Regions from separate parts of the Agrobacterium sp. 6Ca8 genome, predicted to be linked through region 1. Evidence: riboswitches for the same ligand, from Rfam matches in the RefSeq annotation. Region 1 holds a riboswitch; the other holds the start of a gene.
The links. Region 1 has a riboswitch for S-adenosylmethionine ahead of ACZ5A6_RS00530 (O-succinylhomoserine sulfhydrylase). Riboswitches for the same ligand answer to the same signal wherever they lie in the genome.
Positions count from the first base shown of each region.

Region 1 (6,188 bases):
GAGAATCGTTCCGCACGACGTCAGCGGGGCGAAAAATTGCGTTTTCGCTCATCGGCGACAATCCGTTTTGGACAGCGCCCGAACCGGACGAGCATGGGCCAACACGCTTTCTCTCTTCGCTGGGGTTCGGCAAGCCTTACATCGCTGCATTCGAAGAGCAGGCCCTCAAAAACGGCTCAACCGTGGAAGACGAGTTGCTGGCGAGCGGCCTGGTCGATGCGGATGCGTATTACGGTGCTTTTGCCAGATTGTTGCGATTGCCGTTTCGACCGGAAATCGATCCGGGTCGTGTGGCAGACCTCAATCACCTGGACGCGCAACTAGCCGAACCACGGCTCCTGCGGTTGACACCGCTGAATGGCAAGCCAGTGCTGCTGATCGTGCCGGAACTGGCAAGGATGGAATTGCTGAAAGGCATCCTCGATCAGCGTCCGTATCTTCTCGAAGAACTTGCCGTGACCACGCCACAGGCCATGCGCAGCGCAATCTGGAAGGCCGGCGAAGCACGCCGCTGCCGAGACACGCGACATCAGCTTTTCAACGCGGCGCCACAGCATTCCGCAAGGATCACGCTGCATGGCGAGCAGGGTTTTGTCAGCGGCATTTTCGTTACCCTGCTCGTTCTGTCGCTACTGTTTTATACGCAGGCGGCCCTGGCCTATATTCACGTCACCCTCACGATGCTTTATCTCTCCACCTTGCTTTTCAGGTTGTTTGCACTCGTCCATACGCCAAAAGGAAACGATGCGAAAACCGTCATACCACTCCAGCAGGACGGGGAGCTGCCGGTCTACACTATTCTTATGCCGCTTTATCGCGAAGAGGCGGTCGTTGAGCAGCTAATTCATGCGCTGGAGCGGCTGGACTGGCCCAAATCCCGGCTCGATATCAAGCTCGTATGCGAGGCAGACGACGTAGCGACGATCGAGGCCATCCAGCGGATAAATCCCGGTCCGCATATCGAGATCGTCAGGGTGCCGCCATCCATGCCACGCACGAAGCCCAAGGCCCTGACCTATGCGCTTTCCGGCGCGCGTGGCACTTTCGTTGCCGTTTACGACGCCGAGGACCGGCCGCATCCGCTGCAATTGCGCGAGGCCTATGCCGCCTTCCGCGACCAGCCGGACGAGGTGGCCTGTGTGCAGGCGCCGCTTATTATCAGCAATGCCAGCTCCTCCTGGCTCAGCGCCTGTTTCGCACTGGAATATTCCGGCCTTTTCCGCTGCATGTTGCCCGTTCTTGCAGCGTGCAAGCTGCCGCTGCCGCTTGGCGGCACCTCCAACCATTTTCGCACCGCCGTGTTACGCCGGGTGGGAGGATGGGACCCGTATAATGTGACGGAAGATGCCGATATGGGCCTCCGGCTGCACAGGCTGGGTTATCGCTGCGGTGTCATCCGGCGGCAGACACTGGAGGATGCTCCGACCTCCCTTTCCGTCTGGCTGAACCAGCGCGCGCGTTGGTACAAGGGCTGGCTGCAAAGCTGGCTGGTCATGACCCGCTCGCCCTTCACGACCGCGCGCCGCATGGGATGGATCGCCTATATCGTCTTTCAGCTGCTGATCGGCGGCATGCTTCTGTCGTCGCTGGCCCATCCCTTGCTGTTTGTTTCCTTCGCCTTCATGGCCATAGCAATCCGGGAAAACGGCGCGGATATGCTGCTTTCCTGGCAGGGCATTCTGTTTTTCATCGATACGCTGAATATTTTCGGAAGCTACGCGATCTTCGTACTGATGGGCAGAAACAGGATGATAGCTCATGAGAAACAACAGGTCGGACGGCGCTGGTTGGCGATCCCGCTTTACTGGCTGATGCTGTCACTCGCCGCATGGCGCGCCGTGGTGGAATTGAAAACCAAGCCGTTCGTCTGGAACAAGACGCCGCATATGCCGGTCATCAGGAACAAGGCCTGAGAGAAAATTCTACAAACGAATTCCAGCTCCGTCAGCGCCGCCACAGCGGATATGGCACAAACCAAAATGCCTTGCCGAACGAGGCTTCTCCACCGGCAAGGTTTATCGCTTCGCAACAAGATCGGCCGAGCGGCTCTATTTGGTAACGAGCTTGTTCTTGATAAGGCCCACAATGATCTGGACAATCAGGCCGCCGACGCCGCCGCCAACAAGCTGGCCGGCAAGAGCGCCTATATCCATGCCGCCGGCGGCAGCAGTTCCCGCCGTCCCGAGCAGCGATCCGAGCACGGTTCCTCCGCCGATGCCGCCAATAGCGCCGGCAATCAGGTTGCCGAGCGCACCGAGATCAGAATCCTTGAGTATTTTTCCGCCGGCCGAACCGCCAACCGCACCGCCGACAATTTGGGCCAATATCGAAGTAAGATCCATGTCATCCTCCTCACAGGTTTCCCCGACCATTCGGGGAAACAATGCTTCCCATTCATGTCTGTTCGGGCCGGAGAAAGCGGGCCTTGAGCCTTAGTCTTTCTCGCCGAAAAGTTTCCAGACCACGGCGCCGATTGCGCCGCCGAGGATCGGAGCGAGCCAGAACAGCCAGAGCTGTTGCAGCGCCCATCCACCAACAAACAACGCCTGTCCCGTCGAGCGGGCCGGATTGACGGATGTGTTGGTGACCGGAATGGAGATCAGATGAATAAGTGTGAGAGCAAGGCCGATTGCGATCGGCGCAAAACCAGTGGGAACCCTGCCATGCGTCGATCCCAGAATGACGATCAGGAAAAATGCCGTCAAAATGACTTCGATCAGCAGCGCCGACACGAGCGAATATCCACCCGGCGAATATTCCCCGTAACCATTTGCGGCAAAACCGCCAATATCGGCACCGGCTTTGCCGGTAAGGATGACATAAAGCGCCCCCGCCGCGACGATCGCACCCAGAACCTGCGCCACTATGTAAGGAACGAGGTTCGATGCCGGAAATTTGCCAGCAACGGACAGACCGACGGAAACGGCCGGATTAAAATGACCGCCCGAAATACCCCCGACCGTATAGGCCATGGTCAAAACCGTCAGACCGAAAGCGAAAGCGACACCAAGAAAGCCAATGCCGAGTTCAGGGAAAGCAGCGGCAAAAACCGCACTGCCGCAACCTCCGAACACGAGCCAGAAAGTGCCAAGAAATTCCGAAAGAAGCTTGCGACTCATAACACTCCCCCAATAATGTTACGACCGCATCAACTATTACGTGCAATTTAATTGTAGTCAAGCTAAATCGCATAGTCGCACGTTTGCCGCAGCGATGGCGGTGACATGCGCGCTTTTGGCTGGCCAAGAAGTTGTTTGGATTGCCTTGAAAATATGGAGCGGGTGAAGGGAATCGAACCCTCGTATTCAGCTTGGGAAGCTGCTGCTCTACCATTGAGCTACACCCGCGCCGCGCACAAGACATCGGACAGTTCTTATCGGGTGTCAAGCACCCGACAGGATCATTACTCCGTGCGGAAATGCTTGGAGAGCTTCAGGCCCTGTGCCTGATAGTTGGAGCCAAGGCCGCTGCCGTAGAGGCCATCAGGTTTTTGCAACATGTGCTCGTAAACCAGCCGGCCGACGATCTGGCCGTGTTCGAGGATGAAGGGCACCTCGTGGCTGCGCACCTCGAGAACGGCGCGGCTGCCCGTGCCGCCCGCCTGCGCATGGCCGAAGCCTGGATCGAAGAAGCCCGCATAATGCACGCGGAACTCGCCCACCAAGGGATCGAAGGGTGTCATTTCGGCCGCATAAAGTGGCGGTACATGCACGGCTTCACGCGAAACGAGAATATAGAACTCATCCGGATCGAGGATCAGTTCGGCACGGCCGCGGGCGTATAGAGGTTCCCAGAAATCGAGAACATCGTGCTGAGCCTTCTTGTCGACATCTACCACCGCTGTGTGATGCTTGCCGCGATAGCCGATCAGCCCTTTTTCGCCAAAACCCTTTAGGTCGATGGAAAGCGCGATGCCGCCGCCGGTCACATTAGGGGTTTCGCTGGCGACCAGCATCTCCGTCTCGTGCAATTTCAGAAGCTCGGCTTCGTTAAGCAACGAGTGGCCGATGCGGAAACGGATTTGCGAGAGGCGCGAGCCACGGCGCACGACGACCGGGAAGGTGCGCGGGCTGATTTCCAGATAGAGCGGGCCGGCATAGCCCGCAGGTATCTTGTCGAATTCCTGCGCATTGTCGGTCATGACGCGGGTGAAGATATCAAGACGCCCCGTCGAGCTTTTCGGATTCGCCGAAGCCGACATATCCGCCGGCAGCTCCAGGCTCTCCATCAAGGGCACGATGTAGACGCAACCGGTTTCCAGCACCGCCCCCTCGCTCAGATCAACCTCGTGCAGGCTGAAGCGGTTGAGCTTGTCGATGACTCGGGTTCCGGGGCCGGGCATGAAACTGGCGCGCACGCGATAGGCTTTGGAACCCAGTCGCAGATCGAGGCTGGCGGGTTGCACCTGATCGACATCGAGATCAGCCTCGCTTTTCAGCTTGCCGCCCGCAAACAGCGCCCTGATCGCGCCATCCGCCAAAATGCCCGTGGTTCTGGTCATGATCATCATTCCTTTTTACGGCGACAAAACCAAAAGGAAAGCATTGACGCAAGCCGGTAACGGCAGTATGGCAAGCTTATCCCGTGGTGATTTGGCCGGTCGGCTTGCAGCCACGTTAAACAAGTGGCTAAAAAGACCGGGTGCTAGGAACCGGTCTGCTTTTGCGACCGGTTTTTTTGTTTTGAGGTGATCACATGAGCAATAAATGGCGCCCGGCAACCCAGCTCGTTCACGGTGGTACGCTACGCTCGCCCTATGGTGAAACGTCGGAAGCGATCTATCTGACCCAGGGTTTCGTTTACGAAAACTCCGAAGCCGCCGAAGCGCGCTTCAAGGGCGAAACGGATGGCTTCATCTATGCCCGCTATGCAAGCCCGACCAATGACATGTTCGAAAAGCGCATGTGCCTGCTGGAAGGTGCGGAAGACGCCCGTGCGCTTGCCTCCGGCATGGCCGCCGTTACCGCCGCCATCATGTGCCAGCTGCGTGCAGGCGACCATATCGTTGCTGCCCGCGCGCTTTTTGGCTCCTGCCGTTGGGTGGTAGAAACGCTTGCACCCAAATACGGTATCGAGTGCACGCTGATCGACGGACGCGATCTCAACAATTGGGAAAAGGCGATCCAGCCGAACACCAAGCTGTTTTTCCTCGAAAGCCCGACCAACCCGACGCTCGAAGTGGTGGATATTGCCGGCGTGGCGAAGCTCGCCAACCAGATCGGCGCGAAAGTGGTTGTCGACAATGTTTTCGCCACACCGCTTTTCCAGAAGCCACTCGAACTCGGCGCCCATATCGTCGTTTATTCGGCGACGAAGCACATTGACGGTCAGGGCCGCTGCCTTGGCGGCGTGATCCTTTCCGACAAGAAGTGGATTGAGGAAGAGCTGCAGGACTATTTCCGCCACACCGGCCCAGCCATGTCGCCGTTCAATGCCTGGACGCTGCTGAAGGGCATCGAAACCCTGCCGCTGCGTGTCAAGCAGCAGACGGCCAATGCCTCGAAGATCGCCGATTTCCTCGCCGACAGCGGCAAGGTTGCCAAAGTGATCTATCCGGGCCGCGCCGACCATCCGCAGGCAGACATCATCGCGCGGCAGATGTCGGGCGGCTCGACGCTCGTGGCTTTCGAACTGAAGGGTGGCAAGGAAGCGGCATTCGCACTGCAGAACGCGCTTGATATCGTGAAGATTTCCAACAATCTTGGCGATGCCAAGAGCCTCATTACCCACCCTGGCACCACGACGCACAAGAACCTGACCGACGAGGCGCGTGCCGAACTCGGTATTTCCGGCGGGACCTTGCGTCTTTCCTGCGGTATCGAAGATACGGACGATCTGCTGGAAGATCTGGCGAAGGGTCTTGCGGCCGTTTCAGTTTAAGGATTCGATCGACATATCGCCATGGCCCGACTTCCCCGTCGGGCCATGGCACGCATCCCGCCTGGGCGAAAGCCCGCGCGGGCAACCAATATTTACCTTTACCGTTATCCCTAACGGTGAAAAAACGGCGCAACAGAAGATGCGCGTGGTCGTCAAGTCATTCATTTTCTTGACGATAGCCAGAACCTGTAGTGTAGGATGATGGCAGCAGGGAAAATATCGAGGTGTGGCGCGTATGTATCGTGCTCTGACAAGGGATATCGAGGTAACGGTCGATCCGTATTATCTCGAGGAGCAGTCCGACCCGG
Region 1 is NZ_AP026433.1:111,046-117,233, reverse strand. Features, by position in the region: gene ACZ5A6_RS00555 (glycosyltransferase family 2 protein) at 1-1,913, shown strand, start outside; gene ACZ5A6_RS00550 (hypothetical protein) at 2,049-2,342, opposite strand; gene aqpZ (aquaporin Z) at 2,433-3,119, opposite strand; tRNA gene ACZ5A6_RS00540 (tRNA-Gly) at 3,274-3,347, opposite strand; gene ACZ5A6_RS00535 (2'-deoxycytidine 5'-triphosphate deaminase) at 3,404-4,501, opposite strand; SAM riboswitch at 4,575-4,653, shown strand; gene ACZ5A6_RS00530 (O-succinylhomoserine sulfhydrylase) at 4,696-5,880, shown strand; gene apaG (Co2+/Mg2+ efflux protein ApaG) at 6,116-6,188, shown strand, end outside.

Region 2 (6,188 bases), 570 kb from region 1:
ATTTCCTGCGCCAGCGTATTGAAGGTAGCCGGGTCCTTGGTGAACAGATTGGGATCGGCCATACGCTGCTCACGCTTGGCGATTTCGCCCTGCGCCTTCTCCATTTCCTTTGGAAGGTTTTCGAGCGCAAATTTTTGCTTGAAGGAAAGCTTGCCCTTGGCCTTTGAGGGGTCCTGCGACGCGGAGGCGGAAGGGGCGGTCTTTGCCTTTTCCTGCTTCTCCGCCTTGCGCTTTTCTTCTGCGGCACCCTTGCGTTGCGCCATCATGTCCGAGTAGCCGCCGGCATATTCGATCCAGCGTCCATCCGGCTGGTCCGGATTGGCGGGCGCGATTGTGGAGGTGACGGTACGGTCGAGGAAATCGCGGTCGTGGCTGACGAGAATGACCGTGCCGGAAAAGCCCGCAACGATTTCCTGCAACAGATCGAGCGTTTCGATATCGAGATCGTTGGTCGGCTCGTCAAGGATCAGCAGGTTGGTAGGCCGCGCCAGAATGCGCGCAAGAATAAGACGGGCGCGCTCACCACCGGAGAGGTTGCGGATGGGCGTGCGGGCCTGTTCCGGCTGGAACAGGAAGTCCTTCATGTAACCCGTCACATGTTTCAACTCGCCATTGACCAGCAAATTGTCGCCGCGACCGTCGGTGAGGTAATGAGCGAGCGTATCGTTTGGATTGAGATCTTCACGCTTCTGGTCAAGCGTCGCGATTTCCAGATTGGTGCCGAGCTTTACCGTGCCGCTATCGGGCTGAAGCTGGCCGGTCAGCATCTTCAAAAGCGTTGTCTTGCCGGCACCGTTCGGCCCGACGAGACCGATGCAATCACCGCGATGCACCCGTAGCGAAAACGGCGCGATGATCACGCGCTCGCCGTAAGACTTGGTGATTGCGTCTGCCTCGATGACCAGTTTGCCGGATTCCCGCACCTCCGCAGCCGTCGCCTGCACGCTCCCCTGCGGTCCCTTGTGGCCGCGATAGTCCGCACGCATTGCCTGAAGCTCGCCCACGCGGCGCATGTTGCGCTTGCGTCTCGCGGTCACGCCGTAACGCATCCAGTGTTCTTCACGCTCGATGGCCTTGCCGAGCTTGTGCTGCTCCAGCTCTTCCTCTTCCAGCACCTTGTCGCGCCATTCCTCGAAATACGCAAAACCGCGATTGAGACGACGGGACTGGCCGCGATCCAGCCACACGGTCGAGGTCGAAACCTTTTCCAGAAAACGCCTGTCGTGCGAGATCAGCACCAGCGCGCTACGCGTCTGCTGCAACTCGCCTTCAAGCCATTCGATGGTGGGCAGGTCCAGATGGTTGGTCGGCTCGTCCAGCATCAGAATATCGGGTTCAGGCGCCATGACGCGGGCAAGGGCCGCACGCCGCGCTTCGCCGCCGGACAGGCTATCCGGATGTTCCTGTCCCGTCAGGCCCAGATGCTCGAGAATATAGGTAACGCGATAGGGATCGTCGCCAGGTCCCAGCCCCGCCTCGGCATAGGCCTGCACGGTGTCGTAACCGGCAAAATCCGGCGCCTGCTCCAGATAACGGATGGTGGCGGAGGGGTGACGGAAAACCTCGCCCGACTGCGCCTCGACCAGACCGGCGGCGATCTTCATCAGGGTCGACTTGCCCGAACCGTTGCGTCCGACAAGGCAGATGCGGTCGCCCGGCTCCACCTGAAGATTGGCGCCGTCGAGCAGCGGGGTCACGCCGAAGGTCAGCTTGATGTCATCGAGTTTCAAAATTGGGGGTGCCAAGGCGTCAGGCTCCGGTCAGATCATAAGGGCGGGCGAGCACGATGGCTTTTCCGCTTTTCAGCGAGAAATGCACAGGGCCGCCATTCGCGACATTGGAAATAGTGCGGGAAGAGCCGAAAGCAAGCGGGAAATCCTTGAGAGGATAACGCACATTGCCGATATCGAGCCCCACAAGGTCGGTAAACCCGGCAACGGAAAACAGCGCACCGGGAGGCAGATCAAGATCGAACGACCCTGCCAGCAGCGGGCGGGCCTCCTCTTCGCCGGAGGTCAGCGTAACGTTGAGACCACGCTCAGTAAGCGCCACCGCGTAAAGAAGGTGCTGAAGTGCGTGGTCGCTTCTCGCTCCACCAAGCGCACCGGCAAGCACCAGAGAACGCGCGCCGCGGGCAAGTGCCTCCGACACCGCAATTTCGCCATCGGTCACAGCCTTTGCAGCGGGATAGGGCTGTCGCACCACATCGGGCCAGGCGTCCAGCAGGTCCTTGTCGGTGGAATCGAAATCCCCCACCCAGAGCTCGGGAGTGAGCCCGAGCGGTGCGGCATGGCGCATGCCGCCATCGGCCGCAATCACACGGCTACCCTCAACCGCCGCTTTGAGGCGGTCGGTAACGGTGACATCGCCGCCAAGCAGAATGGTGAAGCGTTCTCTATCCATGCCCTGCCTTATCGCACCTCAGGCAAAAATGGAAAGGCAGAAACCCGATGAAATCAGCCGATATTGATTTTCGTCGGCTTCGGGATTATGAAACGCCTCAGTGGTGATTTGCCGACCGGCTTGCAGCCACTTTAAAGAAGTCGCTAAAGGGTCGAGGAAAAGGGTAATTTCCTGGGACCGGCTGCGATTTCGCTGCCGGTTTTTTTGTTTTCGCAACGTTCTTTACGTCATCCGAAAAGAGAGTTCGACATGCCGATCAAGATTCCCGATACGCTTCCCGCCTTCGACACCCTCGTTCATGAGGGCGTGCGGGTCATGACAGAAACGGCGGCCATCCGGCAGGATATCCGCCCGCTCCAGATCGGGCTTCTCAATCTCATGCCGAACAAGATCAAGACGGAAGTGCAGATGGCGCGCCTCGTCGGCGCATCGCCGCTGCAGGTGGAGTTTTCGCTGATCCGCATTGGCGGCCATCGTGCCAAGAATACGCCGGAAGAGCACCTTCTGTCCTTCTATGAGACATGGGAGGAAGTGCGCCACCGCAAGTTCGACGGTTTCATCATCACAGGCGCGCCCATCGAGATGCTTGACTATGAAGACGTCACCTACTGGAACGAGATGCAAAAGATTTTCGACTGGACGCAAACCAACGTCCATTCGACGCTGAACGTCTGCTGGGGCGCGATGGCCGCCATCTACCATTTCCATGGTGTGCCGAAATACGAACTGAAGGAAAAGGCTTTCGGTGTCTATCGTCACCGCAATCTCTGCCCCTCGTCGATATATCTCAACGGTTTTTCCGACGACTTTCAGGTTCCGGTCTCACGCTGGACGGAAGTGCGCCGCGCCGACATCGAAAAACACCCGGAACTCGAAATCCTGATGGAGTCAGAGGAAATGGGCGTATGTCTGGTGCATGAAAAAGAGGGCAACCGCCTCTATATGTTCAACCACGTCGAATATGATTCAACCTCGCTTTCGGATGAATATTTCCGCGATGTGAACTCGGGCGTCCCAATCAAGCTGCCGCATGATTATTTTCCGCACAATGATCCGGAGCTTGCCCCGCTCAACCGCTGGCGCAGCCATGCCCATCTGTTTTTCGGCAACTGGATCAACGAGATATATCAGACGACGCCTTATGACCTCGAAGCAATCGGCAAACTAGCGGCGTAAATTGCGGGATTGCGAATTGCCGGAAAATGACGCAACGTCCGCCGGCAATTCAAAGATATCGGGAGAATGACGCAATGAGCGACGCGGCGGCACGGGAGAATTTCGGTTTCACGGCAACCGGCGAAAAGGTTGAGCGCGTCACCATCTCGAGGGGCGGGCTGACGGCCAAGGTTATCACTTGGGGCGCCGTCATTCAGGACCTACGCCTCGATGGGCACCAGCCGCCGCTCGTTCTCGGCTTCGATACATTCGAGGACTACAAATATTCATCCTATTTCGGCGCCACACCCGGCCGCAACGCCAACCGTATCGGTGACGGAAAATTCTCGATCGACGGGCACGAATACCAGCTGGAACTGAACGAAAAAGGCGTCAGCCACCTGCATGGCGGCAGCGACGGGATGGGCAAACGTAACTGGATGCTGATGGAACACGGCGAAAGCCATGCGGTTCTGCAGATCATCGATCCCGACAACCGCGCCGGTTATCCCGGCAATTGCACGGTGACCGCGACCTATACGATCCGCGACGGCGGCGTGCTTTCGGTGGTCTATGAAACGGTGACCGACCAACCGACCATCGCCAATATCTGCCAGCATTCCTATTTCAACCTCGACGGTGCTGATACCGCACTTGGACATGAGATCAGCATCGCCGCTGACTTTTATCTGCCAACCAACGACAAACAGATCCCGACAGGCGAAATCCGCTCCGTCGAAGGCACCGTCTTCGACCTGCGCCACCCGACGCCGATGCGGCGAACGGAGGATGGCGAGCAGGTGCTCTACGACCATAATTTCTGCCTTTCGCCCGAGCGTCGCGCCAAGCGCAAGGTTGCCCGCGCCTATTCGCCCGCCTCCGACATTGCCCTTGAGGTTCACACCACCGAACCCGGAGTGCAATTCTATTCAGCCTTCAAGCTGAATGTTCCCGTTCCAGGCCTCGATGGCCGCCATTATGGCCCCTTTGCCGGTTTCTGTCTGGAAACGCAGATATGGCCGGATGCCGTCAATCATCCCGATTTCCCCTACGCGATCCTGCGTCCCGGCGAGACCCTGCGTCAGGAAACCGACTATATTTTCAAGAAGGGTTGAGGCGGCGGGCTGGGCTCAGTCCAGCACGCATCCCACATAACCGCCCGATGCTCGGGCACGCCGTTCGATAAGGCCGGCAAGCCGTTGCAAACCACGCCCCGGCTTGCTGGCAACGCGATCGATGGGATTGGGCAGGGAAACGGCAAGCAGTGCCGCCTGGCGGGAGCTTAGCTTTGCCGCCGGTACCTTGAAATGGTGCTGTGCTGCGGCCTCGATGCCGTAAATGCCGGGTCCCCATTCCGCGACGTTGAGATAAATCTCCATCATCCGTTTTTTGGACCAGACGAAATCGGCAGCAATCGCCAGCGGCAACTCCAGCCCCTTGCGCAAGAACGAGCGGCCGTTCCAGAGGAACAGGTTCTTGGCCGTCTGCATGGGAATGGTGCTGGCGCCACGGGTGGACGCGCCTTCGAGCGCATTGTTGACGACGGACTGCATCTGGTTCCAGTCAACGCCGCCGTGGAAACAGAATTGTCCGTCCTCGGACATCATTACGGATTGCACAAGGCGCGGCGAAATATCCTCGAGCGGCACCCAGCGCCGGTCATAACCCTGAAGTGTCACCAGATCGGCAAGCATCAGCGTCGAGACCGGCCGCATGAAAGGCAGGGCATAAACCGGGATCAGCAGATAGGGCAGGATCAGCAACGCCAGCAAGGTCATGATGATACGCTTTGCCAACGTGCGAAAATCCACCTTCGGACTGCTCCGGTCTTCCGCCAGCACGGCGTAATCTGCGTCGCTTTCAGGCGTACTGCTCAATATTCGTCAAAGCCCCGCACCAATCGAAGCCTTTCATATTCCATTGCCGCCTTCAAGGCGAGTCCGGTCAAACAGTTGACCTCATGAATCACGAAAAGGTTGCCTGACCCCGCGCGCCATGCCAAAGAGCGCGGCATGGACGCTCAGATGACGAATTTCGAAACGAAGCTGCGCGATAACGCGGCACAGACCGAATCCCTGCTTGGTCGCCTGCTTTCCGCAGAGGCGCGTGCGGATGAGATTACGCGCCCGCAAAACCTGCTCGACGCCATGCGTCATGGTGTGCTGAACGGCGGCAAACGCCTGCGGCCCTTCCTGGTCATAGAAAGCACGGCCTTGCTCGGCGGAAATGCCGAAGCAGCCCATCATGTCGGTGCCGCGCTGGAATGCCTGCATTGTTACTCGCTGGTGCACGACGATCTGCCAGCGATGGATGACGACGACCTGCGCCGCGGCCAGCCGACAGTGCACCGCAAATTCGACGAGGCGACCGCCATTCTCGCAGGCGACAGCCTGCTGACACTCGCCTTCGACATTATCGCGTCGGACGAAAATCCTCTCCAGGCAGACCGCAAGGCGGCTCTCGTGCTCTCGCTCGCCCGCGCGTCGGGTATCGGCGGCATGGCGGGCGGTCAGGCGCTCGATCTGGCTGCGGAAAAGAACGCACCTGATGAGACCGGCATTATTACATTGCAGGCTATGAAAACCGGTGCGCTGCTTCGCTTCGCCTGCGAGGCAGGCGCGATCATCGCC
Region 2 is NZ_AP026433.1:2,461,544-2,467,731, forward strand. Features, by position in the region: gene ACZ5A6_RS12085 (ABC-F family ATP-binding cassette domain-containing protein) at 1-1,745, opposite strand, end outside; gene ACZ5A6_RS12090 (thiamine diphosphokinase) at 1,750-2,403, opposite strand; SAM riboswitch at 2,494-2,570, shown strand; gene metA (homoserine O-acetyltransferase MetA) at 2,653-3,579, shown strand; gene ACZ5A6_RS12100 (aldose epimerase family protein) at 3,654-4,673, shown strand; gene mtgA (monofunctional biosynthetic peptidoglycan transglycosylase) at 4,689-5,435, opposite strand; gene ACZ5A6_RS12110 (polyprenyl synthetase family protein) at 5,571-6,188, shown strand, end outside.
Region 2: it holds a riboswitch for S-adenosylmethionine, as region 1 does, so the genes downstream of both, metA (homoserine O-acetyltransferase MetA) here and ACZ5A6_RS00530 (O-succinylhomoserine sulfhydrylase) in region 1, are expected to answer to the same signal.